Parashewanella spongiae: one gene and its partner. The protein of the gene in region 2 binds, or shares a complex with, the protein of the main gene of each other region. Links are inferred from orthologs where the notes say so. Each region holds a gene or a part of one and is shown on either strand. Other genes may lie near its edges. The genes, in order: mfd and uvrA.

Region 1 (16,753 bases), 1.3 Mb from region 2 along the record:
AAATTCGCGACAGAAGCTGCAAAATATGCAGACTTGAAACTCGGCCCAGTTAACGCTCGTAAACTCAATACATTGCGAACTAGCCTAGTGCTACCTGCACCATTGGATCCCAAAAAGAACGCTGAGCTCGCTGGTATTAGTGCTGAGCTAAACGGATTATACGGAAAAGGAAAGTACTGCTTTGCTGATGGTAATTGTATGACCTTACCTGAATTGTCTGCCATTATGGCTGAATCACGTGATCCAGCTTTGCTTTTGGAAGCATGGAAAGGCTGGCGAGAAATATCGAAGCCTATGCGACCATTGTTTAAGCGTGAAGTCGAATTGGCAAACGAAGGGGCAAGAGATCTCGGTTTTAATGATTTATCGGAGCTTTGGCGTAGTCAATACGACATGAAGCCTGACGAATTTTCTCAAGAACTCGATAAACAATGGGGAAAGATTAAACCATTATATGATTCTTTGCATTGTTACGTTCGCGGCGAACTAAACCAGAAGTATGGTGATGAGGTTGTTTCAAAGACTGGCCCTATTCCAGCCCATTTACTTGGTAATATGTGGGCTCAAACATGGGGTAATATTTATGATGAAGTTTCTCCAGAAAATGGCGATCCTGGTTATGATTTAACTAAGCTTCTTGTTGATAATAATTACGACGAAAAGAAAATGGTCCAGCAGGCTGAAGGCTTCTTTACTTCACTTGGTTTTGAGCCACTTCCAGAAACCTTCTGGACTCGTTCGTTATTCACCCAACCTAAAGACCGCGATGTTGTCTGCCATGCTTCTGCTTGGGATTTAGATAATTTAGATGATATTCGTATCAAGATGTGTATCCAGAAAACCGCTGAAGAGTTCTCTGTTATTCATCATGAATTAGGCCATAACTTTTACCAACGTGCGTATAAAGGTCAACCGTTCATATTTAAAAATAGCGCGAATGATGGTTTCCATGAAGCCATTGGTGATACTGTCGCACTTTCAATTACACCTAAGTACTTAAAGAAAATCGGCCTACTTAACGAAGTACCTGATGAATCTAAAGATATCGGTTTACTTCTAAAGCAAGCTCTGGATAAAGTTGCCTTTCTACCATTTGGCCTGATGATCGATCAATGGCGCTGGAAAGTATTTAATGGTGAAATTTCACCAGAACAATACAATCAAGCTTGGTGGGATTTACGCAACAAATATCAAGGAGTAGCTAGCCCAGTAACACGTGATGAATCAGACTTTGACCCAGGGGCGAAATACCATGTTCCAGGTAATGTGCCTTACACACGCTATTTCTTAGCACATATTTTGCAATTCCAATTCCACAAATCATTGTGTGATATTGCAGGAGATAAAGGTCCAGTACACCGCTGTTCAATTTATGGCAATAAAGAAGCAGGAACAAAGCTTAACGAAATGCTGGAAATGGGCTCAAGTAAACCGTGGCCTGAAGCTCTCGCCGTTGTAACAGGTAAAAAAGAAATGGATGCACAAGCTGTGCTTGATTACTTTGCACCATTACAAGTTTGGTTAAACGAGCAAAACAAAGTTAAAAACAACCAATGTGGTTGGTAAAAGAAAACAACTAGCTTAGCAACAGCCCGTAATTTTACGGGCTTTTTTAGCTCTTCACAGAATCACCGACACACTTTGTAAATATTAATACCTGTAGCACTGAATACGAATGCATTATAATTACCATATCTTCATTCAGTATTTATTTATATGCGATTACTTTTAGTTTTTATTAGCTGTTATATCTTTTCCGTTAATTTTTCTTTTGCTTCAGAAACAGACTCATACAACAATCAATTAAACAAAACCTACCAATCATTTATTGAGTCATTTGAAAAGCTCGATGCTGATCAGATAGATCAAATGTACGATCGAGACATTTTGTATATTTCAGAAGGCAAGAGCCAACCTATCTTGCAAGGAAGCAACGAAGTTAAACTCATTTATCAACGCTTTTTTGATCGTGTTAAGCAAAAAAATATCCGTTTAAAAATCGGATTTAGATTATTGAGCCGTGACATCGCCGATGAACAAGCTACTGACATTGGTTATTACATAATCCGCTTTATACCCTCCAAAAAATCTGAAGAACCGGTTTCAGAATTTGCAGGTAAATTTTTAATCGTTAGTAAGAAGGCCAAGAATGGCCAATGGTTATGGTCAATGGAAATGAACAATCGTGCTAAATTAGAGTATTACTTTAATTCAAAAAGTAAGAAAAATTTGTTCTACAGTAAGACATTGAAAGTTGATAAATAAAATGATCTATAAATTATTAGTACATGATGTGAGTAGCTTATGAGTAGTAATCATTGCCCTTGCGGATCATCATTATCATACACACAGTGTTGCCAACTGCTTCATATAAGTAAAATAACAGCTAGCTCACCTGAACAACTAATGCGTTCACGTTATAGCGCCTTTGTAAAACATGAATTTCAATATTTATTAGATACACATGCGCCTGAATTTAGAAGTGAATTATCGATTGAAATTTTAAGCCAGCCACCTCTTCCAAACTGGATAGCACTTGAAGTAGAAAAATCTTCTCAAGATCACCACTCAGGTACAGTGACTTTTAAAGCTTGGTTTCATCTAAATAAAAAGCTCGATGTTATTTATGAACAATCGAATTTCGTATTGAGGGATGGCTTATGGTATTACACCGATGGCAAGCATTTATCAACAGAACTGCCTAGCAGAAATGATTCTTGCATTTGTGGGAGTGGTAAAAAATTTAAGAAGTGTTGTCATAATATTTACACTGGTTAATCCTTTACAAAATACATCACCAAAACTTAGTCATAAAATGATAATAGTGGCAAGATGACGAAAATGTCATCTTGTTGATTGATAACTAGTGTTTACTGTGATCCCTTTTATATACCTGATATACGGAGTGCTTTTTAAATCCATATTTAGAAGAATGCTTAGACGTCCAATCTTGTCCTATGATTCGGTTAAAGCTACCATTATTGACACTATAAAGCCCTTCTGAAGCTACAGAAACAGCGTGCTGGTCATTATCATGATTGCCACCATGACAATAATACTGACTAACATTCTGTCCAAGTACCGCGCCAGCAAATCCAACAACCTGATAATTATTGAAGCCACTGGCAGCTAACACTCGGGCAAAGCGACGTAAATACGGTTCTCTTTTACCACGCCCACAATGCCTTTTCGAGTATGGGTTGCTGTCCAACAAGAGAATAAATAAATAACTACCGGTTGAGCAGGTGAAGGCTCTAATCCATCACGTATAAGCTGTTGAATCAAGGCCATTGCTCCATACACAATCCTAGTACCAATACCTTTGCCAAAATTTCCATGACCAATAATAAATAATTTACCACCATCATTAAGGCTATTTAAACTGTTATGTCCTCTTCCTGACCTAATCTCTTGTTTATATCTGTCCGCACAAAGAAGCTCCCTTATATGATATGACGTGCTAATAATTGCATTATCATTATCACCATTTGCAGGAATATAAATTTCATGGGGTAGATTTATTCTTGACGCTCTGATTAGCCCAAGCCTTGGCCTAACCCTATTAGCTTGTTCAGCTGCAATTCGAGCATTGTCACTTGCTGCCAATATATCAAGGCCATTTGATCTTATTTCCGTGTGATTAGCACACAGCTGAACATTCATTAGAAACTGAGTCCGGCATTGAGCAACAGAGATAGCTTTAACCTCAGAAACAACCTTGCTAACCTCATTTCGTAATATGCTCACTTTCAATAGAATTATTGCTCGACGAAATTGTCACTCTTCTTTAGTTCCAGATTTGCCCAAATGCATTTTTTCACTCACACGATAAATTTCATAATCTGATACAACTTGCCCCCATTGGTAAACTTTTTCTGCAGCCTCTTGGTTTTGTAAGCGAATAAACTCAACGGTTTCAGTGAGTCTAGTTGCAGCATTTTTGGTAGAAAAAATGGAAAACAGTGTAATTAACTCGTCTACACTCTTCAAAAGCAGGTTAGCCAAGATTATAGCGAATTCCTGAAGTCACAAACAAGATTGATTACAGCAACGTAATACATAGAAAAATGTTAACCGTTTATTTTCATTTGCCTTTAAATTTGTAGATTACAAAATTGTCATCTTTTAAATATAAATCACAATCCATTGAGGTTTTATCTCTGTAGAAATGATGAAGCTATTGGCAATTGCAATAAAAATATGGAGTAGACAAGAGTCTGCTCCATAAAGAAGAGCAAGCTTTACTCTTGGCTTTAAATAAAGCTAAATTTATTACTGGAAGCTCGCAAGTGATAGATGGCGGCTATGCTACAAAGTGAAATCATTAGAGCAATTTTCCTAGGAGAGGCTAATGAATTGCCTCTCCCTGAATTTCATTCATCGAACTTGCTAAAAATTCATTGAAATCAGCTTCTCTCAACGCTGGACTATACAAGAAACCTTGAGCCTGATTGCAGTTTTGTTTACTTAAAAAGAACTCTTGTTCTTTTGTCTCTACACCTTCAGCTGTCAGTGAAAGGTTTAATGCTTTTGCCATTGCAATAATTGCACTCACAATCTCCCTACTCTCTTTACTACTATCGATATCGGTTATAAATGAGCGATCAATCTTAAGCTTCGTAATTGGAAACTGTTTTAAATAGCGCATAGAGCTATAACCAGTGCCAAAATCATCGATCGCCAACCCCACTCCAAGCTCCGACAATTCATTACATAAGCTAGTCGCGTGACGGATGTCTTCCATCAACTCAGTTTCTGTGATTTCTAAAATCAATGACGAAGGTTTGATTTTGTAACGTGTTAATAATTCCCACACTTCATTAAACAAGTTCCCACTAAAAAACTGCCTAGCTGACACATTCACGTGCATAGTCATATCAGAATTAAAGCGCTGCCAGAGATTCAGTTGCCGACAAGCTGATTCAAGAACCCAGCTACCAATTAAATTTATTAGTCCTGTTTGTTCAGCAATATCAATAAAGCTACCCGGATATAACACTCCCTTTTGAGGGTGATGCCAACGAATAAGTGCTTCTGCGCCTGTATAAGCTTGTGACTCTAAATCCATAAGCGGCTGATAATATAACTCAAATTGACGGCCACGTATGGCGTAATGTAGATCATGCTCAATATTTGAATCTTCTTTAAAAGCCGATAATAGAGCCGCATTAAAAAACTGTATTCGCTTACTTTGCTTCTTTTTAGCGTGTTGAATGGCAATATCTGCACTGGCTAATGGAGATAATGAGTTGATCACTGACGCGATATCCACAACAGCAATCGCAGGTTTAATAGCAATAGACTCACGATCGATTTGTATAGGATGCATTAGATGATGATATAACTTGTTCGCAAATGATTCTAACTCTTCAACGGAATGTGTTTCAGTCAGTAAAACAGCGAACTCATCGCTCCCTACCCTTGCGATTTCTTTTGCCAAATTTGCTTCAGAAAAGTGTTTCATTCTTCTCGCAGTTTCTCTGAGTAAAAAGTCACCTCGACTATGACCATATGTATCATTAAAATGTTTAAAGCCAATAATATCAATTAGCACTAAATTGCCAGATTTGGTCTTTTCTAATTCGTTAGTAAAATGAAAGCGGTTATAAAGGCCAGTTAAGTTACAACGCCACGCTCTTCTTTCTAGTTCCTGCTTTGCTTGTTGTTGAGACGTGTAATCATCGATACTTACGAGTACAAGACGCTCATTAGTATTAGTTAAAAATGGTCTCGAACAAAATTTAGCCCATATTGCAGTTCCATCTGGCCGTTTAAGCTCTACGACATCTCTAACCGTCTCACCTTGTTTTAACTTATTAAGATGTGCCATTCCATATTCAGGTTTTTGTTTAAATAAAATGAGATTCCAAATAGATTTATTGAGGAACGACTTAATGGGAAGCCCAGTAAGATTGGCATAAGCTTCATTGACGAATTCGACAACTTCATTTTTTAAGTTAAACAACATGGTGACTTGATCGGATTGATCAACAGCCGATTGGAAAAAAGAAAGTAATTCGTCTTTACGATAACTTTGTTGAGTCGCTAACGTTAACGCAAGTTGATCAGCAACCTGACAAGCAATTGAGATTTCAGTGTCAGTCCAATCTTTTTGAATATCAACTCGCTCCAAGTTTAATATTCCTTCTAAAGATCCGTTTATTCTAATTGGAATATCTAATAATGAGCCAATATTAAATGGTTCTAAATATCGATTTCTTAACTCTGCAACGCGCTCATCTTGTTTAGCATCAGCGACATCGATATGCCGGCTGCTTTTAAGAAGATTTAAATAGTCTGGATATTCACTAAGAGGAATAACATCAGATGATTCACTCACTGATAACGGTCCATTGTGAGCAATTAAATTGAGTTTAGTTTGGCATGGTGAAAGCAACCAAATACTCGTTCCTGATAGCTGCAAATGTTGACGCAACAGCTTCGTCGATAACGCAGAGGTTTCTGCAAAATCACCTTTATGCTTTGCTTCTGAACAAACAATTAACTCTATGATGGACTGGTACTTTCTAGGTTCCACATAATATCCTTGTGAGAATGTTAAGCATAACTTCACTAAACAGTAATGATTCTTATTTTAACTAACATCATCATACTAAAACTAGGCTGGCACCTTCAAGACTTTTAAATCAGGTTAGACCTTGCTGCATTTGGAAGATCATTTTTTCAGCAGTGACGTTAAATTTGATGACTAAACTAACTTTATCTACCCCTTCATCAAGTTTGTAATCAACATTTGTAAAATTCTGTGTCGCAATTGTCGCTAATCGCTGAGCTTCAGAATTGGCGTCAGCACCAGTAAGCTCGATTAAAAGCTCAGTATCGTTTTCATTTATAACGGCACCGAGATCTACAAAAGCCCCACAAGTGTTGCAAGTGTCATTAACATCAATAGATTGGGAGTTTTTAATTTCTTTCATTATAATTTTTCGAAAAGTTGAATTTCGGAATTATAGAGAAATCATTGGCGAACTTTGATGACTTAGATCACGCTTGAGCAATCAATTTACTCATTGTTCGCTGTTGCTCTAACTGTGTAATAAAAGGCACTGACTTCAATTTTTTGTCTCCATCAATCCCATTGATCTTACGAGAAACGTGAATATCACAGTTATTTATGGCCTCGGTAAAATCAGCTGGATATTTCCCTCTAGATACTATCGCTTCAGGTTTAAGGTTCTGCTGTAATCTGAATTCAATTACACCTTGAGCTTGAAAAGTTGCACTGTGATCAACAGGTAAAGTTTGAGTGGATAAATCAGCGATTAACGTTTCTTCGGCAGGCAACTTAAATTTTTTGCGTAATTTTAACTTTTCAGCATCAGCCTGTGAGTGCTCAAGCTCAAACTGCGCCATATCTCTAATATCTTGAGACATCAGAGCCAGTAGCAGTGAAAAATCACTACGACGATTCGATACCGTCGCTAAATTAAGCGACAATCCTGTATCTAATTCGTTTATTAGCGCTCGCTCAAGCTGCATAAAAAATCATCAAAAATTCATTCACTAGATAATAAATCGGCCACTCTACCAATAACTTTAATAATATTTATCTTTCCCTCTTTACATGATGTTCAAATATGACTACCATTCAGCCCGCAAATTGAGGAGGGGTTCCCGAGTGGTCAAAGGGATCAGACTGTAAATCTGACGGCTCAGCCTTCGAAGGTTCGAATCCTTCTCCCTCCACCATTTTGCACATGATAGATGAATAAGTATTCAGTGGAGGGGTTCCCGAGTGGCCAAAGGGATCAGACTGTAAATCTGACGGCTCAGCCTTCGAAGGTTCGAATCCTTCTCCCTCCACCACTTTCTCGTTTCGTTGATCAAAATCCTATTTTTATTTATCACAATTCTTTATGCTATTTGCCATCAACTCAGTGATGGAATTTAAAATGCTTAACCGTTGGATCAGCCAAGCTATTCAAAAAATTGAAGCCGACTTTCAACGCAGTGCTGACACTCATTTAATAAAGCTAGACATCCCTTCGTTACATGGAATCAATATATACCTTAAGGATGAAAGCACTCACCCAACAGGTAGCTTAAAACACCGTCTAGCCCGTTCGTTATTTCTCTATGCCCTTTGCAACGGTTGGATTAAAGAAGGCAGACCTATTATTGAATCCTCATCAGGTAGTACGGCTGTTTCTGAAGCTTATTTTTCACGCTTACTTGGGCTTCCTTTCATCGCTGTTATGCCTAGAAGCATCGCCAAAAAGAAAATCCAACAAATCGAGTTTTACGGTGGGAAATGTCATTTTGTGGATCATTCCAGTGAGATTTATGCTGAATCTGAGCGTTTAGCTAACGAGTTAGGTGGCCACTATATGGATCAATTTACCTACGCTGAACGCGCTACAGATTGGCGTGGTAACAATAATATTGCTGAATCCATTTTCACCCAAATGCAACTTGAACCTCATCCCATCCCTAATTGGATAGTTATGAGTCCAGGCACTGGTGGTACATCTGCAACCATTGGACGATATATTAGGTATCAATGCATAAAGACCAAACTATGTGTTGTCGACCCTGAAAACTCAGTGTTTTACGACTATTACCACAGCAATGACAAAAGGTTATTTTGTGATAGTGGAAGCAAAATAGAGGGCATTGGTCGTCCGCGTGTTGAGCCTTCTTTTATCTCTGGCGTGATCGATTATATGCAAAAAATCCCTGATTCAGCCTCTATCGCTACTGTTCATTGGTTAGAAAACTTAATAGGTCGAAAAGCGGGTGCATCAACCGGAACTAATTTATATGGGGCGCTAAAACTCGCCAAAGAAATGCAGTTAGAGGGAAAACAAGGCTCGATTGTTACGCTGCTATGCGACTCAGGAAATCGTTACCTCGATACCTACTACAACGCGCAATGGGTACAAGAACATATTGGCGATTTATCCGAGCATAAAAGTTGGCTATCTCAATTTACGTGAGAAGCAGGTATAAGATGAGTTATACCAATTACAGTTATACCTAGAGGCATTGGCATCTACACAGAATGATTAATAGTTGACCACTTGAACCATGATCATTGTTTTTTCAGGAACTGATCTTATGCTCTGTGATCACAGAATTAAATTTTGCTTTTAAAAACAAATTCCATGGACTTGTTCGCTGAAAATAATTTATCTTGCCTGTTAGAATTTCGCCTTAAACCTAAATAAATTGGGTGGGAGCGTTCATATACGCAGAAAAATTACTGATAGCAAGGCATGAATAGCAGTAAGTAGTGGTTACCGACATACAAAACTGTCATTACTTCGTTTCTACTTGCAAAATTTATAACGCAGCTAGCGGTGATTTTGGCAAGTATATGAATGTTCAGCACTCACCTGATGGGTGAATTCAGGTTGTTTAATTTTGTATTTAACTTAAATAGATTGAAGTTAAATTGTGCGTTCAACCGATTTATTTAAGTTAAAGAAAGATAACAAACTTTGGTTAAACCTAAAAACATCAGTTGAACGCTGAGTATATGAGTAACTGTTTGAGCAATGCGATGATTTTATTATCATGGCTTTCACCCAATGAGTGAAGTGCTCTACGCTCACAAGCTTGCTAAAATGACTGCTATTTGCGTTGTAACTTTTGCAAGTAGAATAACTACTTGCTGCAAGCTATGCCTTACTATCAGCCATTTTTTTACGCTTGAGAACGCAGTCAACTGATGTTTCTAGGTTAATTGATGGTAAATCGATCTAGATTGAAAAGAAATGTAAGCAAACAATATCATCTCACAAATATTGTCTATATTTAATTTATGATCTATCAATCAAAATTCACTACATGATAAACACTAAAAATAAGCTGTTTCCTAAGAATTATGTCTTTCTCATCTTGCTTTTTACACTTTCAAATCTGTCGTTTCTACCTGACGTTAAACATTATATAAAACAACAAGACCACAGCACTTTTATGTTTACGTTTAATAGTGAGTTATTAAGCCTCTTTGGCTTTGAGTTTATGACAAACACTTTGATGACAGTTCATATTCTGGCGGCCATTGGTCTTATTTTCTTAATGTTTACCCAAATTATGATCACTTTCTATAGTTCACCAAGTGCAAACATTAGAAAAGTACACAAAATCATGGGCTGGTTTATCACCACAGTTTCATTACCCACCTTCTATGTATTATCGATACTTTCTTGTCTATTAATCATTAAAACACCTTTTAACCAGTTTTTATTTTTACTCATAGGCACTGTGGTATTGTTCGCTTTTATCAGAAGTATTATGTGTGCGACAAAACGTCAGTACAAAAAACACGTCGATTATATGCTTGTTGCTTATTTGTCATTATGTACAGCAGGTTTTTATCGAATCATCCTTTTTTGTCTATCAAAGCTTGGACACGACGTGCTTTACATGAGAGGTGCTGAGCCGATAGATGGTGGTTTAATACTTACCTACGCTTTACTTGCGACTGTGTTATTTATGGCCTTTTACCAACAAAAAACCATAAAAGATAATGCTAATTCTCTTATCCTTATTGCTGGCGGCTTAGTTATTTCTCTTATAATTCTTCCATGGGATTTTTGGGGGCATCCTAACTGAATCACTTTCAGTTAATGATTTGATAGGATTGGTATTCACTGATAATGCGTATACAATGATGCCAATTTTTATGGTTTATCAGTCGATTAGTATTCAATGGCGATGTTTTCAGTATTTACTCCACCTAAAATAAAAAAAACGATTAAAACTCAATATGTTTCAACTCTAGGAGGTATTTCTCAGGCAATAGCGCTAAAGCAAACAATAAAGCAATTTGCTGGTACTTCACTTTTAATCACTGCTGACACACCGACAGCAATTTTACTTGAAACTGAGTTAAGTTATTTACTGCAAAATGAAACTATTGAAGTTTGCTTGTTTCCTGACAGAGAAACCCTGCCTTATGATAATTTTTCTCCGCATCAAGATCTTATCGCTCAGCGCTTAGAGACTTTGTATCGATTATCAGATAACCAGCAACGCGTTATTATTGTTCCAATAAATACGCTTGTCGTGCGTTTGCCGCCACAGTCGTTTTTATCTGGTAATGTTTTGCTGCTTAAAAAGGGCGATACTTATTCTTTACAACTCGTTCGTCAACAGCTTATTGATGCGGGCTATCACCACGTCGAACAAGTGTATGAACACGGTGAATTTGCAATACGTGGCTCCATTATTGACATCTTTCCCACTGATTCCAAGCAGCCTTTGCGTATCGAGCTTTTTGATGACGAAGTAGAATCTATTCGATATTTTGATGCGGAAACCCAGCGTTCTGAAAAAGAAATTGACTCGGTGCGTATGTTACCCGCAAAAGAGTTTCCTACAGATAACAAAGCGATAGAAACCTTCAGGCAAAATTATCGCAACCGGTTTGAAGCTACAAGTAAAGCCGCTGAGTCAGTTTACCAACAAGTAACCCGTAAGATATTACCCTCAGGTATTGAAAATTATTTACCTTTGTTTTTTGACGAATGTGCTACCTTGTTTGATTATTTGCCCGAAAACTGTCAACTACTGACTGTTGGCGATATTGAGGCCGCCGCAAAACACCACTTTACTGACATTGAGCAACGATTTGAAAATCATAACGTTGATATTTTAAGGCCACTACTGAAACCACAAGAGCTTTACTTACTGTTAGAGCAAGTATTTGCAGCATTTAAACCAATGCCACGTTTTCAATTTGAAGCCAATACTGAAAACGAAAAATATGTACAAGCCGATGTCGAAAAACTACCTGAAGTCAGTGCTAATCACAAATTAAAACAACCAATGTCGTTGCTTGCTGAATACTTACCATCTTCAAAAAGAACACTCTTTATTGCTGAGTCGGAAGGTCGACGAGAAGCCCTTTTAGACTTATTCAATCAAATTAATGTTAAACCGAGCCGCTTTGAGCATTTTGATGACTTTGTTGATGATAAATCATCACTCGGTATTATTGTTGCGCCTCTCAGCCATGGTTGTTTATTGCGGCTAACAAAAACAAAGATGATCAGTGTCATTTGTGAAACCGAGTTATTTGGACAGAGGATCAGCCAACAACGTCGACGAGACAAGCAAAAACAAGTCAGTAGTGACACCCTGATCAAAAACCTTGCTGAATTAAAAGTGGGTCAACCTGTCGTTCACCTTCAACATGGGGTTGGGAAATATCAAGGACTCGAAACCCTTGACACAGGTGGACTTATTGCCGAATACCTTAAACTTGAATACGCTTCTGGCGATAAATTATATGTCCCTGTGAGTGCATTACACCTCATTAGCCGTTACAGCGTTGGGAATGATGACGGCGCAACTCTTAACAAGCTAGGCAATGAAACATGGGCTAAAGCCAAGAAAAAAGCCATCGAGCGGATCCGTGACGTAGCGGCTGAATTATTGGATGTGTATGCAAGACGTGAAGCACGTCCCGGGCATGCTTGTGAAATCAACCAGCAAGAATATGCTCAATTCGCGCAAGGTTTTCCATTTGAAGAAACCGCTGATCAAGAAACAGCGATTAATGCCGTTGTCACTGACATGAGCGCCAACATTTCGATGGATAGACTGGTTTGTGGCGATGTTGGTTTCGGTAAAACCGAAGTGGCAATGCGGGCAGTTTTTGTTGCTGTGAACTCTGGCAAACAAGCGGTTATTTTAGTTCCCACTACCCTACTCGCTCAACAACATTATGAAAACTTCCAAGATAGATTTGCTGATTGGCCCTTCCAAATTGAAGTTCTTTCAAGGTTTAAAACCGCAAAAGAACAGCAGCAAATAGTGGAAAACCTAGCTTCTGGTAAAGTCGATGTTGTCATTGGAACGCACAAGCTGCTCAACGCGGACATGTCATTCGATCAATTAGGTTTGTTAGTTATTGATGAAGAGCATCGCTTTGGTGTGAGACAAAAAGAAAAAATTAAAGCCTTGCGAGCCCACGTAGATATTCTGACTCTCACTGCTACACCAATTCCACGAACATTAAACATGGCTATGTCCGGAATGCGAGATTTATCCATTATCGCCACTCCACCAGCCAAACGCTTAGCGGTAAAGACCTTTGTTAGAGAATATGATAAAGCCACAGTAAAAGAAGCACTTCAACGTGAAATTTTACGCGGTGGCCAAGTGTATTTCCTGCACAACAATGTTGAAACCATTGAAAAGTGTGCCGAAAATATTCGCGAATTGTTGCCGGATGCTCGGGTAGTAGTGGCCCATGGTCAAATGCGTGAACGTGATTTAGAAAAAGTCATGTCAGACTTTTATCATCAAAGATTTAATGTACTTGTTTGTACCACAATCATTGAAACAGGCATTGACGTACCAACGGCAAATACCATTATTATGGATCGTGCTGATAACTTCGGCTTAGCGCAACTGCATCAACTTCGTGGTCGTGTTGGTCGTTCCCATCACCAAGCTTATGCGTACTTACTTACACCTCATCCCAAACGGATGAGTAAAGATGCCCTAAAACGCCTCGAAGCCATTGCTGAACTGGAAGATCTTGGCGCAGGATTTATGTTAGCGACTCAAGATCTCGAAATTCGTGGTGCCGGTGAGCTTTTAGGTGACGAACAAAGCGGCCATATTTCGAAAATGGGTTTCACCCTTTATATGGAGTTACTTGAGTCAGCGGTTAAGTCATTAAAGCAAGGTAAAGAACCTTCGCTCGATCAGTTAATGAATCAGCATTGCGAAATAGATTTAAGAATACCTGCACTCTTGCCGGAAGATTATGTTTTTGATGTTAACATTCGCTTATCACTCTATAAGCGAATTGCTAACTGTGATTCGGAAACGTCGATTGATGAAATGAAAGTGGAGCTCATTGACAGGTTTGGTTTACTTCCAGATGCCGCCAAAAATCTAATGGATCTAACTTTATTAAAACACACGGCCAGTGAGTTAGGTTTAAGCAAAATTGATGTTCATTCTAAAGGCGGTGGCATTGAATTTACACCAACTCATAATATCGACCCTATGTTTATTATTGGTTTATTGCAATCTCAACCACAAATATATCGAATGGATGGACCGAATAAGTTAAAGTTTACTTTACCAGCCGAGAGTAACGAAGATCGTTTAAAGTTGGTAAAACTATTATTACAACAACTTGCTGAACACCGTACGGGAGATTCATAAGTGTTACGTTTATTAAGTCTAACTACAGTTTCCTTGATAATTGCGATAGTTACTGCGTTAATATCAGCCTTCAAGGTTCAAGCTGCAGCTCCTGAGCGCTGGTTTGAAGTTGAGCTTTATATTTTTAAACGTGACACTTCAAGCACTGAGCAATGGCCGGAAACATTTCTCCCAAACAAACTACGTGGTAATGTAGATTTGATCACTCCAATCGTTCGTACCGAGCAAGAAATTCATCCAGCAGTGGTGTGCTCTGAGTTAGATAATGCTTTTGCTCTAGAGGCTGATTTAAGTAGCTCAATGATGGATGACTGCGTTTCACAAGAAGCCATTACTCAAGAGCGACTTCCTGTTCGAATCCCATTTGAAATATCCCAAATTGACGCGCCGCTAGTCTATCAAGGAAGTCCTGCTAGTTTACTGACTTTATCTCAAAGTCAATTTAATGGATTAATTACTAAGATAGAAGCAGAGTCTGGCAATCAAAGTTTACTTCACATGACTTGGCAGCAAGCCATGCTGCCTAAGCGTAAAGCCAAAGCGTTACATATTTTTGCAGGAAAAGATCTCAGTAATGAATTCCAAGATGATGGCTATCCAATCGTCACTGAAGAGGCCATTACTGAGCTAGATAAAATACTATCTAAAGATTCTGGATCAGTTTCACCATCCGTTAATGATAATCAAGATGCTGGTATAAACGCTTATACAGACAATGTTACTTTAGCCAATGATAATGCGCCTAATTCATTAGATCTCAAACCTCAAAAAACACCGATATGGCAATTAAATGGTAAACTCAATATTTATCTAAACCATTATCTTTATATCGAGGCTGATTTGCGATTGCGTGAGCCTGGAATTATAAGGTCCCACGCACAATCTACTGATAGCTTTCCTATGGGTGAAGACGGTTTCACACCTTCCGCTATTAAAGCGACACCAGATCATGTCGCAAGCGTTCAACACTTTTTGTACTCCATTCCGCTCATTCAAAACCGCAGAGTGCGAAGTAGTGAGGTACATTATTTTGATCATCCTAAAATGGGGATGTTTATCCAAATTAGGAAAATGACTCAACCAGTAGAAAAACCTATAGAGTTAACCGATGACCATACTCTACAGCCTAACCCTGATCTTTAAACGATTTAATCACAGGTAAATGAACACCAAGAGCTGAAAATTTATGGCTTTGGTGTTCATCCCATATAATATCGTAGTAATCACTTAACACATCATAGCTTTGCAGATTGTCCATGACTTCATCATGGCGAGATAAAATACACATCGCTTTGTTTTTACTTCTAAACTCGTGCACACATTTATTGGCAATGTCGGCATATTCTTCGGGCCTATCTATTCGACCATTCATAGTCAGTTCTGGCCGCAAATTAGGGTTGATTAATACTGATCGTAATCCCGTTAAAAAACCTATACGTTCAGCCCAGTAAGCCCCAAGACCTACCCCAATAATTAATGGTGACTTATCATCAGAAAGCTTTATCTGTTTGACAACTTCATTCAATAAATATTGCATATCATTTTTTGGATGTTGTGTGCTGTAGCTCAGCAACCTTACATCATCATCAATAAATTGTAATTGACGCATTTTTTCGTGATTGCCTAGGCTCGTTGCATCAAAACCATGAAGATATAAAATCATTTCATAAACTCGTTGTTGAACGTTATACCAATTACAGCAATTAACTTCCCACTCAGCAAGAGCTAAAGGATTTCAGTACAAGGCGCAAGTTTGAAGTATTATATTCCCTACGGCCGCCATACAAAGCTGGCGTTCAACGCACTTCGTGCTTTTGTCGGGATAATTCAAGAACGTGCAACGCAGCAATGGAAACCTTTAGCCTTACTCTTCGGGAGCTTGTATGCGCAAAAATTACTTCACAAAATTATCTCAACGTAGATAACTATGTTTTCGCTAATTTCGTTTGTACTTTGTGCGCATACATAGCTCTGAGTTGAGCATTTAATTACTGTAATTGGTATTATTGCAAAATACCAAAATAAAACCATTGCATGTATGAGTTACATCAAACATTAACACTTCACTCATTCGCTCTATTCCTATTTCTCTCCTATTATTTTTAAAGCGTAAAGAAATAAAGACAAGGTACAACTTATGGATAAGGTATTGCTAATTACTGGCGGTAGCCGAGGGATAGGGAAAGCAACTTGCCTGTACTTTTTAGAAAAGGGCTATCGAGTTATTAACCTTTCCAGAAATAATTTAGCGCTCGAAGGCGTCACTCAGTTTTATATTGATTTATCATTTCCTGACTCAATTCATCAACAAAAAGAGCTGCTACTTTCTGAGTTAAAAGATGCTGAAAAAATTGTATTAGTCCATTGCGCAGCCAGTCATAACAAAAATAATATTTTAGATATTGTTCAACAAGAGCTAGTGAAAAGTCTCGCCATCAATATTGTGTCTCCTACCGTGCTAACACAAATTATTTCATCTATTATGCCAGCAGGATCTTCCATCATATACCTCGGTTCATCTTTGAGTGAAAAAGCCTTACCTAATACATACTCATACAGTACCAATAAGCACGCTGTTATTGGTATGATGCGAGCAACT
Region 2 (16,096 bases):
CTGCCACAGTTGCATGAGGGTGGCAGATTAAATCTGCCCTTGTATAAGCAGTTATTAATTAAAATGATGAGGCAGCCTGATAATGCCGACGGTTGGTTTAACTTGCTTGAATACTCGGCGCTGCAGCAAAATGGCCGAGTCCACCTTCTTAAATTAGCCTGTGTCTTTGCGGTTTTCCCTCTGCCGCCAAAACAGGATGAAATAACTCACCTACTTTCTTTATTAAGCATTGATGGTAAACCCGACGATAAACTACTGCAACTCTGCATTCACGAGTGGAAACAATCATCTCTTAAAGCGGTGAAAAAGGCTTTTTCCTGCTCACCTATCGTAGATCTGTTCACTCATGATAAGGATGAACTAACATCGCTAAAAGCGGTGGCGTTAACCATTAAAGGCGAGCCTGAGCTGCTGAAAAACTTGCGTAACTACTGCTCCTTGAGTTCGTTCGAAACAACGGGATTAGGGCACCAATACGTAATAAAAAGCCATTTGAACGCACTCGGTGAAATCAGCTTCGCCAACGGTCAGCTGGGATTAAAATTATTCTTTGCAAATGCGCCTTGTCCAAAGAGTGGCCAGCTTCTGAGCACTGAGGAAGTGAAGGAATCCTCATACTGGGAACGATTGCTCAGTAAGCCAATCAGTAAAAGCACCCTGTCCTGTGCGCTCGAATTAAAAGGGCAGAGCCATGAAAGTATAAGCCATTACTTTCATTTTTGCAGGGTAACCCGCTCATGTCCCACATCTGCACAATGGGTTAATACCTTGTATCCGGTGGTGATTAAGGGCGTTGAGGATGAAGATGTGAATACGATTCAGGCATATTTAATTGCAGCCAGCTTGATTTCATTCGTGTCTGAAACTGAGATATTGCTTAGCGATCTCAGTTGTTGGCGGGTGTTATGCCAAGTGTTCAGTACTGCCAATGACCTATATCAATTATCGATGACATTATCAGCTAAAGAATTTTGTACACTTTGCCTAGCGGGAAAAGATTACGGTCAGTATCTGAAAGAAGCCGTAAAACCCAAAATAAAAACCATGAATACACTTAATTTTGGGCTGGTCATTAGGGGGATAATCTTGCCTATAAAGCACCCTACAACTTTAAATGCCGTAGCGTTTCATGTATCCACCGACGGTATGAATACAAAAAAAGGAGTCACATTACGCATTGAAGAGCAATCACAACAAACAGATTGCCCCGTGGTGCTTTTTTGTTATTGGTTCAGCTTATCCTTTGCCTGCGCCCCTACTCCTTATCATATAACTCAAACTCAAATGACGCTGCTCAATATTGATGAGGAAGTGGTTAAGCTACCTTTTCCTCAGTTAAGCCAAAGTAGTTCAAAGAGTATCACTATCCGCAACTGGTCTGCCGATGAGCTTTCTCTGTTTATTGATACATTAAACAGTGTCTTTCCGGTTAAGTTTACTGACATCAATGGACAAAGCGTTGTCAGTACATACGTTACACGACGACGAGAACGGTTGTCACAAAAGCAAGTGACAACAGCCACAGGCAACACGGAGGCACAGCAGGGTAGCTGGCTTGATTTGGCCATCATTGAAAAGTGTGTTCAAAAAGGCTTGTACCTGAACCAGAAAACCCGCCACAATCTCGTGTATCATGCCGATTCTCTGAGCACTCCTACAGTAAAAGCGCTCGTTGAGAAATACTCCCTCGCCGACATTCCTTTCGCATTAAGAGAGAAGTTAAGTTCATCTGTGCAGTACCAAAACATACCGCTCGTTTCATGGCTTCAGGATAGTGCAGCAACGAATGACATTGCGCAAGAGCCTGAGCTTATGGAAACGAGTGTTTGCCAAGATGGTGAAAAGGAGGCTTTGTTTCCTTTAATAAAAGACGATGTCTTTTGGGGTACGGCCACGTTATGCAAAGATAATCAGCCAGTACAATTAAGCGAGCTTGATGACGAATGGACCAGCAGTTTATTCTTAGATTTACCGACTGAAGCAGGCTCTAACCCAATTTTAGATAAGCCTCAACTGGGTACAGAAGACGTTGAGGTGCTGTTAGCTCGTATTGAGGAGTTCACCCTCTCAGAGTTAACAGTTATTCTGAGCAGAATAAGCAGTGATGTCGATAGTAGGTTAGTCAAACGACTTGATAAAGCATATGAAAGCCAGCAAAAAGACATGTTACTTAAAAATGCCGCGAACCATGAAGACGCACTCTCTATTACGGATTTTTCTGATTACACAACATTTCCACCGCCATAACATCAAGCGATCGATACTGCTATCATAGCCTTTGTTAAAATGCCTTTAAATAAACTACCCCGCAGCAAGCTGTCTTACCTTCGGCTCGACTTCGCTCCGCGAAACGGGGTATTAATCTCAGAACAACGTTAACTGATTATCTTTATGTAGAGCTTTGTACTTATCGCCTTTTCCTTGGCTATTGACGTAATTCGCTATCATCGATTCATCACCATGTTTTTCGACCGTGCTTGCAAAATAACCATCACTCCATTAAGTAGGATTACTGACAATTTTCAAACCCTAAAATCTGCAATTTGAACTCCGTTGGGTAAGCATATTAATTCATCCCTGTATAGTTATTTAATCTAAATAAATCGGTTGGGAGCGTTCATATACGCAGAAAAAATTACTGATAGCAAGGCATGAATAGCAGCAAGTAGTGGTTCTACTTGCAAAATTTATAACGCAGCTAGCGGTGATTTTGGCATGTATATGAATGTTCAGCACTCACCTAATAGGTGAATTAGGGTTGTTTAATTTTGTATCTAATTTCAATAAATTAAAGTTAAATTGTGCGTTCAACCGATTTATTTAGGTTTAATCGTCAACTACACCAGTGGCGACGGGGTATCACTGGATGTGGGGTTATATTATATGCCAATGCGGTAGGTCGATTATTAGGTACGGTATTATCAGGCTGGTTATATCAAATACATGGTTTAGAGGCTTGCTTATGGATATCAAGCGGATTATTACTCTGTGCGATGTTGGTTTCGGTTAAGCTTAAAAAATTAATTACCTCTAAACTTATTTCTCTAACGTAGGAAAAGGCTCACCTTTTGATATTAAATAAAAGTGACAATCATTAGGTTTATTATATTTTTGATCATCAAACAGCATTGATTCGTGTTTAAAGCCAGCATCATCTAAAAAGTCTGCTTTAGCTGTATCAAAGCCTTTGAAATACGGCGCATTAAAGTATTCTGCCTGCTTAAGCTCAATGCCAACGGTATAAAATAGAAATTTTATTTCAGAGTATGAATATGTAGCGTGTGTCATCACTAATATTTTGTGCCCCTTTGACTGTATAGCTGCAACTTCACGCAACGCTTTATAATCGTAATAAAAGGTTAATCGTCCATTTTGTGTAACAAACTCCTCATTAAATCGACCATAAGCCTTCCCAAGTGATAAAAGAGTTTCGTCTAAATCAAGGATCATGGTTAAAGGAGGGTTAATATCAGACACAAATAAAGCCGCTCTTTCCAACCACTCTTCTTTAGTTTCTGGGTATTGATATTCAAGCTCGATAGCTCCTTCATTTTCAAGCAGCCGTTTTTTCTCTTGTGTAACGTCTTGTTGAGTTTTTACCGCTTTACACCTATGAACATAGGCTTTAGAAGGCTGAAAAAAACGGTTAACCTCAGGGAAAAAAACCGATTTCACGTGATCAAAGTTAAGCGTCTTCTGTCCTTCGGGCTGTATGAAAATGCTTTCCTTTTGGCTACTCAAGATTTTATTATCAAGAGGCATTGAATTACCTAAAACTTGTGATGGAAATAAAATCGTATATGAAACGCTCATTCATTAGCCCTCCAAAGTTTATTTCAACAAATGTAATCTAATACCAACTACATTAATTGATCTCTCACTCAGCAAGAGATAATGGTTTTCAGTACAAGTCGCATGTCGAAGTACTATATTCCCTACGGCCGCCATACAAAGCTGGCGTTCAACGCACTTCGTGCTTTTGTCGGGATAATTCAAGTGCCTGTAACGCAGTAATGGAACCCTTTAGCCTTGCTGAGCGATCACTATTGAATGCGGATTGGTATTACTTCAGTCCTTGCTGATACGCTTTTAAACCTTCCCGAATGCTATCAATCGTGGATAATAACCAACAAGCTACAAGCAATTTAAACTCAAACCCTGCTGATACTAATAGTTCACCATAGATACCTTGGTGTATTTCTGCCATTATTTGACCCAGTTCGATGGGCAACTCACCACTGACGATTTTATCAGCAACTTGTTGAGAAATCGCCATAATGCTCTGAAGCAGCATGATTAAGCTAATTAACGTGACAGCAATAAAAGCATACCCTCTATAGCGCTTTTTAAGTAAAAGGTGTCCGCTTCCCGGTAAAACAAAAGCAGAGTACAAGCCCGCCTTTAAAGCAATATGCATCTTATCATCCAATTCTTTTTAATACCCTGAACCGATTTATTAAGCATAAACCAAAAATTATAAAACTAAGGTAGTCATTACAGTTTTATTTCATTGTAGATTTTACTAATACCAATTACAGTAATTAAATTCCCAGCTCAGAGCTATGTATGTGTTCAAAGTACAAGTGAAATTGATGAAGACATAGTTATTACTGACATACAAAACTGTCGTTATTACATTGCTACGTTGAGACAATTTTGCGTAGTAATTTGAACACATACAAGCTCCCGAAGGGCAAGGCTAAAGGATTCCATTACTACGTTACAAGTTTTTGAATTATCCCGACAAAAGCACGAAGTGCGTTGAACGCCAGCTTTGTATGGCGGCCGTTAGGGTATATAGTACTTCAAACTTGCGCCTTGTACTGAAATCCTTTAGCTCTTGCTGAGTAGGAAGTTAATTACTGTAATTGGTATAATCTCATTTTTAGAAACAACCCAAGAGGAGTATCTATACTTTTATGCATTCACAAGGTTCCTATTACCCATTTTTTCTTTAGACAACAAAAAAGGAGCCACAGCTCCTTTTTTATTTACTCAAATGAATTGGGTTAGTTAACCATTATCTCTTGAGCGACGTGGACGGTCTGAACGATTACGATCGCCACTTGGACGGCGATTACGATCACCGCGAGGTCCGCCTCTGTCATTACGACGACGAGGTGCGCTCTCAGGGATCACTTGATCACCCGCTTCACGAATATTTAATTGACGTCCACACACTCGTACTTTCTTCAAGTGTTGTACAACATCTTTAGGCATGCCTTCTGGTAGATCAATTGTTGTGATCGCATCATACAATTGAATTTGCCCAATAAACTTACTTTCAATATTGGCTTCGTTAGCAATGGCACCAACAATGTTTCCTACACCTACGTTGTTATCACGACCTACATCAATAACATAGCGGCACATTTTCACATCAGGGTTATCTTTTAACGCGTCAGCTTTACCTACATTAATAGGTCCACGCTCACGACGACGACCATCACGACTGTCTCGGTTATCACGATTACGCTCTTGAATCGCTGGTAACTGCAATGGACGCTCTTTTTGCACTTGTTGCAACAATGCCGCCGCCAATAAATCTGTATCGACTTCTAGCTGGTTACACAATTCGGCAACCGCATTTTTCATGTAGTCTAGATCCCCAGCCAAAGTCTTAGCCATTTGCTCGCCCAAACGAGACAAACGCTTCTCTGAAACTGTTTCAGGACTTGGAATTGTCATTGGCGAAATACGGCTATTCGTTGCACGCTCAATCGTGCGCAACATACGCATCTCTCTGTGCGTTACGAATAAAATAGCCATACCTGTACGCCCAGCACGACCAGTACGACCAATGCGGTGAACGTAAGCTTCAGTGTCATACGGAATATCATAGTTAATTACATGACCAATACGCTCTACATCTAAACCACGCGCTGCAACGTCTGTTGCAATGATGATGTCCAGACGACCTTTTTTGAGCATTTCAACAGCACGTTCACGCGCTTGTTGGTTCATGTCACCGTGCAAAGGTGAAGACGCATAGCCGCGAGCTTCTAGTTTTTCAGCAAGCTCAACACATGAATTACGTGTGCGGACGAAAATGATAATACCTTCAGTATTTTCAACTTCTAATACTCGAACAAGTGCTTCAAGCTTGTTGTGTTGCGAAACCTGAACAAAGCGTTGCTCGATGGATTCAACGGTAGTGTGGCTAGCCGCAATACTGATTTGAGTCGGTTTGTTAAGGTGCTTATTAGCAACTCGCTTAATTTGCTCTGGCATAGTAGCCGAGAAAAGCGCTAATTGGCTTTCTTTTGGCTTATGCTCAAGCACCCACTCAATATCGTCGATGAAACCCATTTTTAACATTTCATCTGCTTCATCGAGTACTAATGCTTTTAAGTTATCTAACTTAAGCGTACCGCGACGCATGTGGTCCATAACACGACCAGGAGTACCAACAATGACTTGTGGTCCACGTTTTAGGTGTTGTAATTGTTGCCCCATGCTTTGACCACCGTATATAGGTAGTACATGAAAGCCCTTCATAAATTTAGCATAACTGCCAAATGCTTCAGCAACCTGCACGGCCAATTCACGTGTAGGAGCGAGTACCAGAATTTGTGGTGCACTTAATTTGGCATCACACTGACTTAAAAGAGGAAGTGCAAATGCGCCTGTTTTACCAGTACCTGTTTGAGCTTGGCCTAAAATATCTTTACCCGCCATGAGAGGCTCGATACTTGCTGCTTGAATTGGGGTAGGTTTTTCATAACCAAGTTCATCTAAAGAACGTAGTAATGGTTCGGATAGACCGAGATCACGGAAAGTTTTTTCAGTGGTTGACATTGAGTTGTAGCCTTGTGGATGCGCTGAGGAGCGCTTAAGTTTCACAGACAGAAAATCAACCCCGTGTCGATTCCCCGCGTCGAAGGCGGCGGAGTATAGCAAGACTTGCGACACTTCTCCAGCTATAATTATTTCTTTAGGTAATTTATTTGATCTTATTCATAGCAGCCTGAATTCTTGCATAGTCTCTTCTATCTTCAGCGCTTACCAAATTTTGTATTCTGTTATGTCTTTTACTAATAGGTGCATGCGGTTCAAAATGGCGCAGCAATGCTTCTTGTCCATCGGCTAATCGCATTCTATATTCAATACTGTCATTCACGCTAACTTTATAAAAATTTACATCGTGGCTTTGGCATTCACGATTTAAATAGCTTAAATAAGTGTCTAATTCCCTTTCGCTTGCCCACTTTTTAGTCATCAATAACTCAAGCTGTTCATTTGCCGCTTTTGAGTGTTCAAATTGACCTTTAAGGTGGTCCTTAATCGCAATTAATCGATAACGGATGTTAAGAGAATGAATATTTGGTACGCAAGATAACAGTTTTGGCGGTTCAACTTGATCTAGAAGGATAGGATCTTGACCATCAATCACAAGACTATATTGATAGAAGGTTTTATTGTTCTCTTGAATTTCTTTGCACTGAACTCGGCCTGAAGCACCCTCACCCAACTGAGAATTTAAGCTATTCATGGCCTGATCACAGTCATACTTATTCTTTGAATGTGTTAAAGTAAATAGATCTTTAGAGGCCGCTTCAAATTTAACCCCAAACATACTACAAACCAGTTCAACAATGGTGCGTAACGGATTGATATTTGGTTGCGACTGATCTTTTATTTGTTGGATAGATTCAGCATCGAGAGCAAGATCACGCTTGCCCGAAAAACTAAACGGCCTTTCTGAAACGGTAAACTGAGACATACTGCCTCCTAAAGAGTCCTAAATACCACTCTTTAAGCATAGCTTATGCTAGATTAAGTGAGTTTTTTCAAGAAATTAATTAAGGTTCACCTAATTTTTAAGGATATTTAGCAACACTTTCGATAAAGATTGTGCTAATCAATTTGCCTGTTTAAAAATATCTTGCATGTGATTGATTTCAACATAGAAGCGTTAGCTGCTTGATTTTATCCATTCAATTTACTGAGAAGAGCACTCCCTAATTGAACATAGGGAGCTTTTATCGTACGAGGGAGCCGACCGAACTAATGAAGCATCGGTTTTAAAAAGCGCGCCGTATGCGAGGTAGGATGCAGTGCAACCTGTTCGGGCGTACCCGTCACCAAAATAGTGCCACCGCCATCACCACCTTCTGGGCCTAAATCAACAATCCAATCCGCAGTTTTTACCACATCAAGATTATGCTCGATGACCACAACCGTATTACCGTGTGATTTCAAACGGTGCAATACATCAAGAAGCATTTGAATATCAGCAAAATGCAGACCAGTTGTGGGTTCGTCTAAGATATATAAGGTTTTCCCCGTATCTCGTTTCGACAACTCTTTCGCTAATTTAACTCGCTGCGCTTCCCCACCAGACAATGTCGTCGCACTTTGACCTAAACGAATATAAGACAAACCAACATCCATTAGCGTCTGGAGTTTACGAGATATAGCAGGAATAGCATCAAAAAACTCACGAGCATCTTCTACTGTCATTTGCAGTACTTCGTGAATATTTTTTCCTTTGTAACGCACTTCTAAGGTTTCACGGTTATAACGCTGGCCTTTACATGAATCACAAGGGACATAAACATCAGGTAAAAAGTGCATTTCGACTTTAATTAAGCCATCGCCTTGACAGGCTTCACAACGCCCACCTTTCACATTAAATGAGAAGCGTCCCACTAAATAACCGCGCGTACGTGACTCTTGAGTACCTGCAAACAGTTCTCGAATCGGTGTAAAAATTCCGGTGTAAGTAGCTGGGTTCGAGCGCGGCGTTCGACCAATGGGGCTTTGATCAATATCGACCACCTTATCGCAATTGTCCATGCCGATGATTTCATTATAAGGCGCAGGTTCATTAACCGTGGCATTATTGAGCATGATATGAGCAATTTTATAAAACGTGTCGTTGATCAATGTTGATTTACCGGAACCAGATACCCCTGTAATGCAGGTCATCAAACCAACTGGAATGGTTAAATCTACATTTTTTAGATTATTACCACTCGCGCCTTTTAATTGAATGGTTTTTTCGGCATCAAACTCAACACGCTCACCTTTCACATGGATTTGCTTCTCACCTGAAAGGTACTGCCCTGTTACTGACTGTTTACACTTTACTAAGTCATTAAGCTTACCGCTGGCGATCACTTCTCCGCCGTGCACACCAGCACCGGGACCAATATCAATGACATGGTCGGCCATGCGAATTGCATCTTCGTCGTGCTCAACCACAATCACTGTATTACCAAGATCACGAAGGTGCTTTAGCGTGCCTAATAAACGTTCGTTGTCACGTTGATGTAAGCCAATGGAAGGTTCATCAAGTACATACATGACACCCACAAGACCCGCACCAATTTGGCTGGCAAGCCGAATACGCTGTGCTTCACCACCGGATAAGGTGTCCGCTGAACGGGATAGATTCAAATAATTCAAACCAACATTGACCAAAAAGCCTAACCGTTCCCGCACTTCCTTTAAGATTTTATCGGCAATTTTTGCTTTTTGTCCCGAAAAAGCCAAGGCTTCAAAATACGCAGAGGCTTCACCAATAGACCATGTGGTGACTTGCGGTAAATTCACCTCATCAATGAAAACATTACGGGCTTCTTCCCTAAGGCGGGAGCCTTCACAGGTCTGGCAAGACTGAGTATTAATGAATTTAGCCAGCTCTTCGCGCACAGAATTACTTTCAGTTTCTCGATAGCGCCGATCCATATTATTTAGGATCCCTTCAAAAGGATGCGTACGCTGCACGACATCACCTTTGTCATTCATATACTGGAAATTTATTTTTTGTTTGCCTGAGCCGTAGAACACAATTTTCTGAACTTTGTCATCTAACTCATTAAATGGCTGCTCAACATCAAATTTATAATGCTCTGCCAGTGAGTTTAACATTTGAAAATAATAGAAATTACGTCTGTCCCAACCGCGGATCGCGCCACCAGCCAGCGATAAGTCTCCATTAATAACGACACGTTCTGGGTCAAAAAATTGCTGAACACCCAGTCCATCACAAGTGCCACACGCACCTGCGGGATTATTGAATGAAAATATTCTTGGCTCTAATTCCGCCATCGAATAACCGCAATGTGGGCATGCAAAATTAGCTGAAAAAATCAAAGATTCTTCATCTGATGCTTCTAAAGGCGCAACAATGGCAATACCGCCAGACAAGGCTAAGGCTGTTTCAAACGATTCTGCCAATCGCTGCTTAATCTCATCACGTACTTTAAAACGGTCAACCACGACTTCGATCGAGTGTTTGACATGTAAATCTAGCGCTGGCGGATCGGACAAGTCACACACCTCGCCATCAATACGCGCACGCACATAACCTTGTGCCGCTAATCCTTCAAGTAACTTAACATGTTCGCCTTTGCGCCCGTTGACCACAGGTGCCAACAACATTTGACGACTGTCTTGAGGCAAAGCTAAGGCATTATCCACCATCTGACTGATGGTTTGTGCTGTTAATGGTACTTGATGCGTAGGACAACGCGGCTCACCCACTCGAGCAAACAAAAGACGAAGATAATCGTAAATTTCAGTAATGGTACCCACTGTAGAGCGCGGGTTATGTGAAGTTGATTTTTGCTCAATCGAAATCGCTGGGCTTAACCCTTCGATATGATCCACATCGGGCTTTTCCATCAAACTCAAAAATTGGCGAGCATAAGCAGACAGAGATTCGACGTAACGTCGCTGCCCTTCGGCATAAAGCGTGTCAAAAGCGAGAGAAGATTTACCTGAGCCCGATAGCCCTGTAATGACAATCAACTCATTTCGAGGAATCGTTAAGTTGATATTTTTTAGGTTGTGTGTCCGAGCCCCGCGTATTTCAATCTTATCCATCTGACTTTAGTCACCTTAGCTCTGAAAAAAAGATTCATAGTATGCCAGATTCTATTTACCGAGGTAATAACATTTAAATTCTGAAGCTAAACTGACAAAGAACCATTTATTACCCCAAAAAAAATATGTAACGATAGAATCAGCTTTCATCGTTATTAACTATTAGTTAGGGGTGTTTAATGGCTATACAAACTGTAACAAAATCTGAATTAGCAGGCCTTTGGGCAGCGAACTATTTAACCCACGTTGTAACCGAAGGAATCGCCCTTGGACCTGCTGCTCCAATGGCACCTTTTATGGCGCTTGGAACGGCAACCATTCAGACCACGATTCAGTATGAGATTCGCAATTCTAAACACGCCGATAATAAAATGTTAAACGTAGGCACTTGGATTGCAGAGGCCGGATTAGTCACAATAGCCACTGGTGGATTCGCTGCCTTTTTTCGAGGAGGAAAATTGACTCTCGGTATAGGTAAAGCCGCATGCACTTCATTATTTTCCAATCTTTCAGCCGAAGCTTTAGATCAGTTTTTTGCTCATCAAGGCTTCCCCCAAGAAAGTCGCTTGAGAAGATGGGGAAGACCTATGACTAAACTAATTTCAAGTGTCCCACTTGGAGTTGGCTTTTCTTATTTATTAGGCGGTTCTACAACAGCAGCTGGTGCGGGAGCCGTAGTAAAGAATGGCCTAAGACAAGAGCATGAAATAGACACTCGGCAAGCAGAAATGCCAACTAATGATACAGCTCAAAACCCAGAAGCAACCACTCAATCGTCTCCTTCTATTCCCACTCCAGTTTCAGAAAATCAACCAAGTGAGGGTTCACATGTCAACTTACCTCTCACTCTCGGGATAGCTTTGCCTGGTGGAGTTCTTTTCATTACATTGGGCATCTGCTTATGTGGCTTAGTTATTCATAGCGCAAAAGATGCGAGTAAAGCGGCAAATCTATTACTAAAAAAATGCCAAGACGCAAACTTAAACTACACCAAAAAAGATGTACTGAAAGCCATATCTGAATACGGTGAAGAAGCTGAACATAAATTATTAGTCGATAGCATTCCAGCAAGGCAAATCCATGGTGTTATTGAAAGAACAACCACGGTCTAAAGCAACATTTTAAAATATCGGGAATCAAGACTTGTTCAAGCTGGTTTCTGCCTAATTTTAAGCATTAAGGATTTAGTATTATATGAAATTTCTCTGGTTAATCAAAATTAATAAATACAGGTAAAACAACAATACCAACATCAACAGATTAAATATCAATAACTTACAACAATATTAATACGGAATTACCCAACTTTGTTTTTGAGTTACCTAATTTCCCTATGGTAATATGATCGTTCTGCAGTTTTTTGATGTTTAAGGTAAAAACATGGCCAATAGTGGCTTATCTAACATAGAAAAAAAAGTCGCCTTCTCTCTCGCCAGTGTGTTCGGCTTGAGAATGATGGGATTATTTATGATCATGCCCGTCTTCGCACTTTATGGTCAACATCTTGAAGGATTTTCACCATTATGGGTTGGTGTTGCCATTGGCGCTTATGGTTTAACCCAAGCTCTTTTGCAAATTCCATTAGGCATTTTATCGGATAAGATTGGCCGTAAGCCAGTCATACTGTCTGGTTTGCTCTTATTTGCCATCGGCAGCATTATTGCCGCCAATTCAGACAGTATTTACATGGTCGTTTTCGGCCGCGCGGTACAAGGTATGGGAGCAATTGCCGCTGCCGTGTTAGCGCTTGCCGCTGACTTAACCCGCGATGAGCAACGTACCAAAGTCATGGCAATTATTGGTATGTGTATCGGGTTTTCATTTGCACTGGCGTTATTAGTCGGACCGATTATTGCCGAGCATCTTGGGCTTTCTGGGCTGTTTTTTATGACCGCTTTATTTGCGGTATTTGGCATGATCATCGTACAAGTTTTTATTCCGACTCCAGTATCACACGCCCCTAAAGGCGATACACTCGCGGCTCCGGCACGCTTAAAAGCCATGTTAAAAGATCCGCAATTGCTCCGTCTCGACCTCGGCATATTCATTCTTCATTTAACTTTAACGGCTGTATTTGTGGCTTTACCATTTGTGTTGGTCGATGCTGGTTTTGCGAAAGAACAACATTGGAAACTCTATTTCCCTACCTTTATCGGTGCTTTCTTTTTAATGGTGCCCTTGATCATCATTGGCGTAAAAAAGAAAAACACCAAAGTTACTTTTCAAATTTCGCTTATCATCATGGCACTTGCATTGGGAATATTAGCCATATCCGCAGGGCATTTACCGCTTATCATCATGGCGATTTTATTCTTCTTCACAGCCTTTAATTACCTCGAAGCCTCACTGCCCAGTTTAATTGCAAAGTTTTGCCCAGCTGGTGATAAAGGCTCAGCCATGGGCGTATATTCAACCAGTCAATTTTTGGGTGCATTTTGTGGCGGCATGCTTGGCGGAGGCATCTATCAGTTTGTCGGAGCAACAGGTGTATTTTTATTGGCTTTAGCTTTAATATGTTTTTGGCTAGTATTAACCTTAGGCATGAAAAATCCGATATTGCTAAAAAGCTATACCTTAGCGGCTAACATTAAAGATAAACAGCAAGCCAGTGTTATTGCAGAGAAATTATCCGCCATGAAAGGCGTTGCTGAAGCAATATTGATCATCGAAGAGCAAGCGGCATACTTAAAGGTTAATGACCAATTTGATATATCCGAAGCTCGAGCTGTGTTAGGCTCTACAGAATTGTAAAAAATCGAACCGCGTACCTTTGCCGTAACGCAAGTAAGCAATAATTCAAAATAATCTCAGGAGATATTAATGGCCAGTCGTGGTGTTAATAAAGTAATTCTAGTTGGTAATTTAGGTCAGGACCCTGAGGTTCGCTACATGCCAAATGGTGGGGCTGTCACTAACTTCACTATCGCAACTTCCGAAACTTGGAAGGATAAACAAAGTGGTGAGCAAAAAGAGAAAACTGAATGGCACCGTATTGTGATCTATCAGCGTTTGGCTGAAATTGCCGGTGAATACCTGCGTAAAGGCTCAAAAATCTATGTTGAAGGTCGTTTACAAACAAGAAAGTGGCAAAATCAGCAAGGTCAAGATCAATATACGACCGAAATCATTGTTAATGAAATGCAAATGCTAGACAGCCGTCAAAGTGGCCAAGGTGCGCCTGCTCAAGGTGGTTATGGTAATCAAGCTCAGCAACAACCTAAGCAAGCTTATCAACCACAACAGCAAGCACCTGCTGCACCTGCTGCACCTGCTTATCAACCACAACAACAAGCTACACCTGCTTATAACCCTGCACCTCAACAGACACCAGCTCAAGCTGCGCCAAAACCGGCACAAGCCGATCAACCACAGCAAAACTTTACACCGAATTTAGATGACGGTTGGGATGACGACATCCCATTTTAACTTAAGATAAATGACTAAGGAAAATTGCGGAAGAAAGTATACCGATGAGTTCTTGTCACTCCAGTGCAGGCTGGAAGCGAAGTAACGACAGTTTTGTATGTCGGTAGTCTAGTGTCTTTGCTTTTTTCTATAAAAGTCGCTGGATACCAGCCTTCGCTGGCATGACAAAGATTGGTACTTTCTAAATCGCTAGCTCCTAAATGTTGAAAAACATTCACTCTGTATAAAAAAGCCCAGCCACTCACTGGGCTTTTCTTCTGTAAAAAAAGGGATTAATAGTTTATTATTTCACTTCACTTCAAGGAATGAGGATTATTTTATGCTTACAAGGACGTGGCATTTTGCTTTATTTACTATTTTTTTATGTTTATCTTTACCCACTAATTCAAAAAACATTACTAAAGCAGATGTTATCAAGACTTCACTGCCATTTATAAAACAGAGTTTGAATGCAGCACCTTTAGAGTGTTTAGGGATCAGCAAGTCACAGCTTGACTCAACCTTCGAACAAGCGAACCAGACCTGTCAATCCAATATCCCTCAATCAATGCCGCAACATGAATTTGAACAACAGCTTGATCAGTTTTCCAACTGTATATCGGCTGGTGTACAACAAGCTTTTGATATACCGGATGAACAAGTGCAACAATGTGTAGATCTTGCCGAATTGAGAGATTCAGAATTCGTAGAATCTGACTATGATGATCCCAAAGCTTATCTAGAACGAATGACTGGTAAATTAAATGATGCTTTAATTCAACACGCTCAGTTGTCTGATACAACAAATATCCCATTTCCTTTATATCCTAATCATAAGGTGATCAGTCACTTCCCTGATGGAATGGGGAATTTGTCGAATGAAAAGTCTTTGCCTGTATTGGTTATTGCGAGCAACGACTCATTTGATGATGTCGTCACTTTCTACCAGAAGCATCTAACAAGCTTTCCACGCTATAACGTCAATGATGGCGTAATTTTTATGGAAGAAGAAGTCCCTAATTTTGACCTACTCAGGCATTTTAGTGTTTACACTTCAACACCTCATGTAATGATTGAAGATATGAGAGACAGTCCAATCGCTAATAAAGTGGGTGGTACAAAAGTCGAAATTAGCTATCGCAAGAAAAACTAAAAAAGGGCGATTCAGCCCTTTTCCTTAATCCTAGAAACATTAGTTGACTGCGTTCTCAAGCGTAGAAAAAATGGCTGATAGTAAGGCGTAGCTTGCAGCAAGCAGTTATTCTACTTGCAAAAGTTACAACGCTGATAGCAGTCATTTTAGCAAGCTTGTGAACGTAGAGCACTTCACTCATTGGGTGCAAACCATGATGATAAAATCATCGTATTGCTCAAACAGTTACTCATATACTCAGCGTTCGACTGACGTTTTATCGTGAAAATAACCGCTAATACCTATTCCCAAGCCTGTTAGTGAAAACATAAAAGCTAAAAATCACTTCGTCTTTAGCTTTAGGTTGGAAATAATCTTCAAATCTCAGCGAATACAATTTTCATGGTGTAGGGTGATAGAAAAATAGATCAAAAGACCCTAGTGCCTTTGCTTTTTTCTATAAAGCCACTGGATACAAGCCTTCGCTGGTATGACAAAGATTGTACTTTCTAAATCGCTAGATACCTAAAAACTTTAACTCATTCACCGATAGAGAGTTTTATTTACTGTTTTTTCTTTATTAGGGTAAGATTACAATTAACTATCTAAAAACAAACTTTGGAAGGCATTATGACAATATCTAATACTTCCTCTGCTACCTCCCTTCAAGCAGTTAGCTTTCATCAAGGCGATTCTTCTTGCTCCCTTAGAAATGTCGACACACAA

What was found.
Region 1: the proteins of uvrA (region 2) and mfd are in contact, whole or in part, in a crystal structure (PDB 4DFC), measured with the Escherichia coli proteins. The link is inferred for Parashewanella spongiae from one-to-one orthologs.

What each region holds. Positions count from the first base shown.
Region 1 is NZ_CP037952.1:3,473,176-3,489,928, forward strand. The notes cover bases 10,323-14,354. They hold mfd (transcription-repair coupling factor), read left to right. Parts: upstream 10,323-10,677; coding sequence 10,678-14,154; downstream 14,155-14,354. Other genes in these bases: E2I05_RS13690 (hypothetical protein), read left to right, coding at 10,323-10,581; E2I05_RS13700 (peptidoglycan binding protein CsiV), read left to right, coding at 14,155-14,354. Outside these bases: E2I05_RS13630 (M2 family metallopeptidase), read left to right, coding at 1-1,566; E2I05_RS13635 (nuclear transport factor 2 family protein), read left to right, coding at 1,717-2,265; E2I05_RS13640 (YchJ family protein), read left to right, coding at 2,305-2,778; E2I05_RS13650 (hypothetical protein), read right to left, coding at 3,130-3,663; E2I05_RS13655 (hypothetical protein), read right to left, coding at 3,778-4,005; E2I05_RS13660 (putative bifunctional diguanylate cyclase/phosphodiesterase), read right to left, coding at 4,349-6,538; E2I05_RS13665 (DUF406 family protein), read right to left, coding at 6,648-6,938; E2I05_RS13670 (VC2046/SO_2500 family protein), read right to left, coding at 7,006-7,500; E2I05_RS13685 (PLP-dependent cysteine synthase family protein), read left to right, coding at 7,914-8,957; more of E2I05_RS13690, read left to right, coding at 9,988-10,322; more of E2I05_RS13700, read left to right, coding at 14,355-15,297; alpha/beta hydrolase YcfP, read right to left, coding at 15,281-15,817; E2I05_RS13710 (SDR family oxidoreductase), read left to right, coding at 16,292-16,753. UniProt on the Escherichia coli protein: Couples transcription and DNA repair by recognizing RNA polymerase (RNAP) stalled at DNA lesions. Mediates ATP-dependent release of RNAP and its truncated transcript from the DNA, and recruitment of nucleotide excision repair machinery to the damaged site.
Region 2 is NZ_CP037952.1:4,727,876-4,743,971, forward strand. Bases 7,808-11,182 are described here. They hold uvrA (excinuclease ABC subunit UvrA), read right to left. Parts: upstream 10,834-11,182; coding sequence 8,008-10,833; downstream 7,808-8,007. Other genes in these bases: E2I05_RS18670 (hypothetical protein), read left to right, coding at 11,013-11,182. Also shown: E2I05_RS18630 (hypothetical protein), read left to right, coding at 1-2,247; E2I05_RS18645 (hypothetical protein), read right to left, coding at 3,037-3,813; E2I05_RS18650 (hypothetical protein), read right to left, coding at 4,064-4,417; E2I05_RS18655 (DEAD/DEAH box helicase), read right to left, coding at 5,014-6,798; E2I05_RS18660 (hypothetical protein), read right to left, coding at 6,944-7,723; more of E2I05_RS18670, read left to right, coding at 11,183-11,945; E2I05_RS18675 (MFS transporter), read left to right, coding at 12,214-13,584; ssb (single-stranded DNA-binding protein), read left to right, coding at 13,654-14,259; E2I05_RS18685 (hypothetical protein), read left to right, coding at 14,579-15,391; E2I05_RS18690 (hypothetical protein), read left to right, coding at 16,001-16,096. UniProt on the Escherichia coli protein: The UvrABC repair system catalyzes the recognition and processing of DNA lesions. UvrA is an ATPase and a DNA-binding protein. A damage recognition complex composed of 2 UvrA and 2 UvrB subunits scans DNA for abnormalities.